DNA from 2 places in the Chitinophaga sp. W3I9 genome. Region 1 is predicted to be linked to the other one. Evidence: riboswitches for the same ligand, from Rfam matches in the RefSeq annotation. Region 1 holds a riboswitch; the other holds the start of a gene.
The links. A riboswitch is a leader RNA that binds a small molecule or an ion and turns the genes downstream of it on or off. The one in region 1 is predicted to bind cobalamin.
Positions count from the first base shown of each region.

Region 2: another riboswitch for cobalamin. It lies ahead of QFZ51_RS11315 (TonB-dependent receptor plug domain-containing protein); the one in region 1 lies ahead of QFZ51_RS10580 (DUF5074 domain-containing protein).

Region 1 is NZ_JBNPWC010000001.1:2,516,517-2,519,956, reverse strand. It holds gene QFZ51_RS10585 (aldehyde dehydrogenase family protein) at 1-1,023, shown strand, start outside; cobalamin riboswitch at 1,167-1,378, shown strand; gene QFZ51_RS10580 (DUF5074 domain-containing protein) at 1,554-2,684, shown strand; gene QFZ51_RS10575 (DUF2652 domain-containing protein) at 2,729-3,440, opposite strand, start outside.
Region 2 is NZ_JBNPWC010000001.1:2,691,453-2,694,892, reverse strand. It holds gene QFZ51_RS11330 (DUF72 domain-containing protein) at 1-311, opposite strand, end outside; gene QFZ51_RS11325 (hypothetical protein) at 412-825, shown strand; gene QFZ51_RS11320 (nuclear transport factor 2 family protein) at 868-1,338, shown strand; cobalamin riboswitch at 1,604-1,810, shown strand; gene QFZ51_RS11315 (TonB-dependent receptor plug domain-containing protein) at 1,932-3,440, shown strand, end outside.

The DNA of each region.
Region 1 (3,440 bases):
ATCTCCTACGAACCACTGGGCGTTATCTGCAATATCTCCGCCTGGAATTATCCCTACCTGGTAGGTGTAAATGTTTTTATTCCGGCCCTGCTGGCGGGCAATACTGTGTTGTATAAACCTTCCGAATATGCTACTCTAACGGGTATGGAAATAGAGAAACTTTTTTACTATGCCGGTCTTGAGCAAAATGCTTTCAAGGTAGCCATTGGCGGGAAAGCCACCGGCGAAAGCCTCATGGATCTGCGGGTAGACGGCTACTTCTTTACCGGCTCTTATAAAACCGGTAAATACATTTATGAAAAAGTTGCTTCCAGGATGCTGCCCTGTCAACTCGAACTGGGTGGAAAAGATCCGCTGTATGTAACAGACGACATCGAAGATATCGCAGCAGTGGCATCAGCTACAGCCGACGGCGCCTTTTATAACAACGGTCAGAGCTGCTGCGCAGTAGAACGCATTTATGTACATGAAAAAGTATACGATGAATATGTAGCTGAATTTGTAAAAGCAGTGAAGTCGTGGAAACTGGGACTACCTACAGACGACGGCGTGTACTTTGGCGCCATCACGAGAAAGGAACAGTTAAAAGTACTCGAAAACCAGGTACTGGAAGCCCGTGCAAAAGGCGCCACGCTGAAACTCGGCGGTCATATCATTGTACATGATGGCAACTTCTTTGAGCCCACCGTTCTCACGGATGTAGATCACAACATGAAAATTATGCAGGAAGAAAGCTTTGGCCCGGTGATAGGCATCATGAAAGTAACCAGTGATAAAGAAGCTATTCAACTAATGAACGATACGGAGTATGGTCTTACTGCATCGGTATACTCTTCCAATGGTGAAAGGGCGCAGGAAATCCTTTCGCAGGTAAATGCGGGTACCGGCTACTGGAACTGTTGCGACCGGGTTACAGCAGGATTGCCGTGGGCGGGCAGGAAGCACTCCGGCTTTGGCGCAACGTTATCGCACCAGGGATTGAGAGCGTTTACCAAAACGAAGGCGTGGCAGATGAAGGGATAAGTTTTATAGAAATATTGTTTGTAAAGCGTGGTGCAATGTTGAATTGCATCACGCTTTTTTTATGAGTTAACAGGTTACAAAGGCAACCCATCCACTGAAATTCCTCCTACCACATCATTTTGGCAATTATACCTAATTACCGTAGGTTTGCTTCCGCATTTGGTTCCGCCCCGTGGCGGATTAAAAGGGAATCCGGTGTAAAACCGGAGCTATCCCCGTAGCTGTAATCCTGCATTTATCGTCAGATAAATTGTTTTTCCGGATGAACTCCATACCACTGTCTGCCTGTCCGGCAGATGGGAAGGTCCCGGAAAAGCAGGTAAGCCAGAAGACCTGCCTCTTGTAATTAATCATTCAACGCTTTCGGGTGAAATGCTGTGAATGTGGGCCTGCCAGCCATTTTATGCGCTGTTATTTTTTTTCGTTTAGCCTTAGGCGTAATTCCGGAGGATAGCCGGTATTATGATCATTTCTCCAGGGTTTTGCCCCGGGAGAAACGTGCGTTGTATTTTCTTAATAAAACAATAAATATGAAAAAACAGTTATTATCCTTTCTGTCTGCAGCACTGATGCTGTTTGTTGCTTCCTGCCAAAAAGATGATGCGTTACAGCCGCTCGAACGCCAACGCACAAGCGAAACGGGTACCGGCGGTGTTACGGCTTCATTAATCGCCGGCAAATACGGCAATGGATTTTTTATCGCCAACGAAGGGTGGTTTGGTCACGGCACCGGTGACCTGCATTTCTACTCCTACAGCGGCGATAGTCTTGTCCCTAACATTTATCATGCAGAGAACCCCGCAGGCGCATTGGGTGGCCCATCCAACACGCTGCAGTATGCTACTATCTTCAACGGTAAAATGTATATTGTTGTAAAAGCAGGCGGCCCGCTGGTAGTGACAGATGCCGGCAGCCTCGTGGAAACCGGCCGTATTACCACCCTGCCGGGTAATGATGGTCATGCTTTTATCGGTGTGGATGCCACCCGCGGATTGCTGAGTGCAAAGGACGGCGTATATCCCATCACGTTACCTTCCCTTGCTGTAGGTGCTAAAGTAACTGGTGTAGCGGGTTATACCGGTGATATGTTAAAAGCCGGCAGCTATATTTTTGTGTTATCCCAAACAGATGGTATCGTTGCTTTAAACAGCAGTACCTATGCCGTAGTAAAAAAATTCGGCGCAGCCAACCTGGCCTTTGCAGCAGGTAAAGATGGCGGCGTATATGCCACCAACGCAGATTCCCTGATCCGCATAGATCCGGTTACACTGGCGCGAACCGCAGTGAAATTGCCTTTCACGGTACCTTCCCCATGGGGCGCATGGCGTCATGCTGCCATCACTGCCTCTACAACGGAAAATGCCGTTTACATTGTGCGTAACAACGGCTTTGCCGGTGGCACCCAACTGTATCGCTATATCATTGGTAACACGGCATCTCTTGCATCTCCTTTTATTACACTGCCTTCCGGTCAGTATTTCTATGGCGCCGGCGCAGCGTATAACAAGGATAAAAATGAACTGGTGATGACTACGCTGAACGGTTCCTTCACCGGGGATGTGAACAGGGTGCTGATGTATGATGCCACTACGGCCACATTGAAAAAAACGATTACTTACAACGGATGGTATTTCCCCGCCATGCCTGTATTTCATGAGTAGAGGAAGAAATAAAAAGAGGCGACTCGCAGGAGTCGCCTCTTTTCTTAAAAATCCAGCGGCAACTTCATATTCATTACCACAGGCTCCAGCTTTTCGAGCGACCTCCATAAACCCGCTTCTACCTTATCTTTTTCCGTGAGCCGGAAAAGCCATTGCCGTATAAAATTTTTAGGGAGATAATAATCAATAGTCAACCGGCTTCTCTGGTCTGTTACCTTTTCCACCGTATAGTAGAAAGCGTTATGCCGCTTCTCATCTGTTTCACTGAACAACGCCTTTTGTTCCGGATCGTACGAAAAACTGCTGGTGAACATTATCACATGTTCGCCATTATCCATCACATGCCGGTGACGGCTACCTACGCCGGGCAGAAAATGTTCTACTTCGTCTATTGCCACCACACCGGGTTGCCACAGGTGCCTGAACTCAAAATGCACGACGCTATAAATGAGCGTTTTTATATCCCGGTCAAATTCCTTCGACACAGAAATCATTTTCGTTTTATTTTTAAGCTCTATCTGTGGATCGGGATCAGGTGGTAAGGTATTGCGCAGTTCACTTAAATGCGTGTAGTGAAAAGAAATATTACCGGTTTCTGTTTGTTTGATGCTGGCATCCCATGTCATCCATTGCGCCAGTCCTTCCGGCGGCTCATCATGCAACAGGTTATCTGTTACCAGCCAGTATTCATGCTGTTCTATATCATTTTTCAACAACTGGTGCGCCACTATCACATCTTTCCCTATCAGCTTACTG
Region 2 (3,440 bases), 170 kb from region 1:
TCATTGATCACTTCCATAAAACGAATCACATCCGCTTCCTGGAATGCCAGCTGCTTCACATGGGTGATGTCGCGCCATAACTTGAAGGTGAAAACAAAATCATCCGGTACTGAGTCCGCCCACTTTTTTACCGTTGCGGCCTGGGGTACTTTGTAGAAGGAGCTGTTGATTTCAATGCTGTTAAACAGGGAGCCATAGTAAGTGAGCCGGCTTTTATCCCGGAAAGCGGGAGGATAGGCCAGCTTGTTAGGCACGGGTAGTACGAGTCCGCTTGTGCCCGATTTATAGATGCCTTTGGTTTTTTTTGCCATGCAAGGGGTAAAGCAAAAATCTAACCAGTGGGGATGGTAATAGCCAGGAATACTTTTTGTATAGAAACCGTAAATCCGCTTCCCCTAAAAACTATCCGTTATGACATCATTCACCGACTTCTTCACCACTTATGGCCGGGCCTCCTTAGGCAACGATACAAGTATCATCGCCAGTTGTTATGCAGAAAACTTCATGGCCGCCGGGCCATCGGGAAGCATGACTTTTAAAAATGATGAAAAGTTCACGCAATGGCTGGAAGAGATGTTTAAATTTAACCACAAGGTCGGCATGCAGGAAATGAAAGTCATTAAAGTAGAAACGTCGCCGATGGGGAAATACTATACCAGGGCGCTGGTGAGATGGGGCGCTGTTTTCTCAAAAAATCCGGAGGAAGTCATTGAATTTGAGATTACTTACATTTTACACCATCTTAATGATGCACTCAAAATAATCATGTATATCAGTCATGAAAACGAGGAAGATGTTTTAAAAGAGAAAGGCATCATCAGCTAGGCGCTGGTACAAATACAAAATCAGTATATTGTAAGAAAAAAAATGCGCCGTATTATACTCAGCTTCGTACTTATCATCATGGGTGCCTCTCTCTACGCCCAGGCACCGGAGGAAGCAGTGAAAGCTGCTATTAACCAGCTGTTTACTGCCATGAATAATTCAGATAGTGTAGCGGTGGCCGCCTGTTTCGCGCCGGGAGCGATATTGCAGTCGGTGATGGAAGACAAAGCAGGCAAGCAAACTATCCACACCACGCCGGTCAATGAATTTTCCTCTTTTATAGGCAGACTCCCGGCCCAGGCGGCGGACGAGCGTATTGTATTTGGCTCCGTCCTGATAGATGGCCGGCTGGCTGCTGTATGGACACCCTACCGCTTCTTCTTCAAAGGACAGTTTTCCCACTGTGGGGTAGACTCCTTCCAACTGGTGAAGCTCCCGGATGGGTGGAAAATCCAATATCTCATCGACACCAGGCGCAAAGACAATTGTGAAGAATCAGCCATGGCAAAATAATACCTGCACCCGCCCTGACCCGGTATTACCTCGCGCATGCTTCACAGATGCGTGAAACCAGCGTATTCGTTGCGTAACCCATGCACTATGCATACAGTCCGCATGCACTACTCATGCACTACTCATGCACTCATGATGCACTCCCATGCACTATCAATGCACTATCAATGCACTATCCCTGTCAAAAACCAGGGTTTCGGTCAGCTTTCAGGGTGGATATGCCCACATGGATACCGCTCCCGTTTTGAATCGATCAAATAATAACCTACTTTTGCCCCGCTATGGTTCAGGCATGTCCACTCCGGATATACCTGATTAAAAGGGAACTCGGGTGAAAATCCCGGACAGTCCCGCTGCTGTAAGTCTCATACAATGCTAAGGCATCGCCAATCAGACCACTGTTGAACATTCAATGGGAAGGTCGCCTGAAGCAGAGATAAGTCAGAATACCTGCCATACAACTACTTTTTTAAGCTTTCGTGGAATGAAGCTTGGGAATAAATTCAATCTGCGGGTATCCCCCGTATCTTGTCTCTTTCCTGATTATTTTTCTTATTGCGAAAGCTGTTGATGGAACATTAACAGGCTTGGGAATGATGCGTTTTAAAACACCGGCGAAAACCGCCGGGATGTTGCTGGTATTGCTCTGTGGGGCGCTGAGTGCTTTTGCACAACAGGCCGACAGTGTAAAATCCAAGGACCTCCGGGAGGTGTCCGTTACAGCCCCGCGTACGGCCAGGGAAGTAAGCCCGGGGCAGAAAATGCAGGCGAAAGAACTGGAGCGGCTGGGCAGCCACTCCGTGGCGGATGCTATCCGTTTTTTTGCCGGGTTGCAGGTAAAGGACTACGGCGGTATTGGCGGTCTCAAAACCGTTGATATACGCAGCATGGGCACCAACCAGGTGGGCGTATTTTATGATGGCATTCAACTGGGCAATGCCCAGAACGGACAGGTGGACCTGGGCCGGTTTTCGCTGGATAATATGGAGGAAATCGCCCTGTACAACGGGCAGAAAAGCAACATCTTTCAGCCGGCGAAAGACTTTGGATCTGCAGGGGCCATCTATCTTACTTCTCTCAAACCTAAATTTGCACCGGGAGAAAAAACACATCTCAGGGGTACTATCAAAACCGGCTCCTTTGGCCTGTTCAATCCCTCTTTGCTATGGCAGCAGAAGATCAGCAGCAAAGTATCCGCCTCCTTCAGCACCGAATGGATCAATGCTACCGGCAGGTATAAATTCTCCTACCAGAAACGGGATGAAAACGGGCACCTGGTATATGATACCAGCGCTTACCGGAAAAACGGCGACATCAATGCCGTTCGCATGGAAGGCAGTTTCAATGGCCTGCTGAATGGCGGGGAGTGGAGCACCAAAGTGTATTATTACCAATCGCAGCGCGGTCTGCCCGGGTTCATTGTAAACGGTGTGTTCGGGCATGTGGACCGTCAATGGGATCAGAACATCTTTGTGCAATCCAGCTTCCGCAAAGATATTACCAAACGTTACAGCATCCTGCTGAACGGGAAATACGCCTACGACTACACGCGGTTCCTGGCGCCGGATACTGCCCGGCTTTATATAGATAACCACTACCGCCAATATGAAATGTATTTCTCCTTGGCACACCAGTATACCCTTACCAACTGGTGGACCATTGCGGCTTCGGGCGACTTTCAATGGAACCGCCTGGATGCGGACCTGACCAACTTCAGCTACCCTACCCGTTATACCACACTGGCTGCTGCCGCCACAAACATCAGCTTCAACCGTTTCAGCGCACAGGCCAGCCTGCTGGGCACCTTCGTGAATGAAACTGTAAAGAAAAATGCTTCGGCGCCCTACCAGCAGAAATTTACACCGGCAGTATTTGTTTCCTGGCAGCCCATGCGCTCACCGGATTTCCGGCTTCGTGGGTTTTACAAACAGATCTTCCGCATGCCTACATTTAATGACCTCTATTATACCGAGATCGGCAACCGCTTCCTGGAACCCGAATTCGCCACACAATATGATGCAGGATTCACCTGGAATAAAACCTTTGCCAGCAGCTGGCTCACTCAGGCAGGTATCGAGGCAGACGTCTATTACAATGAAGTA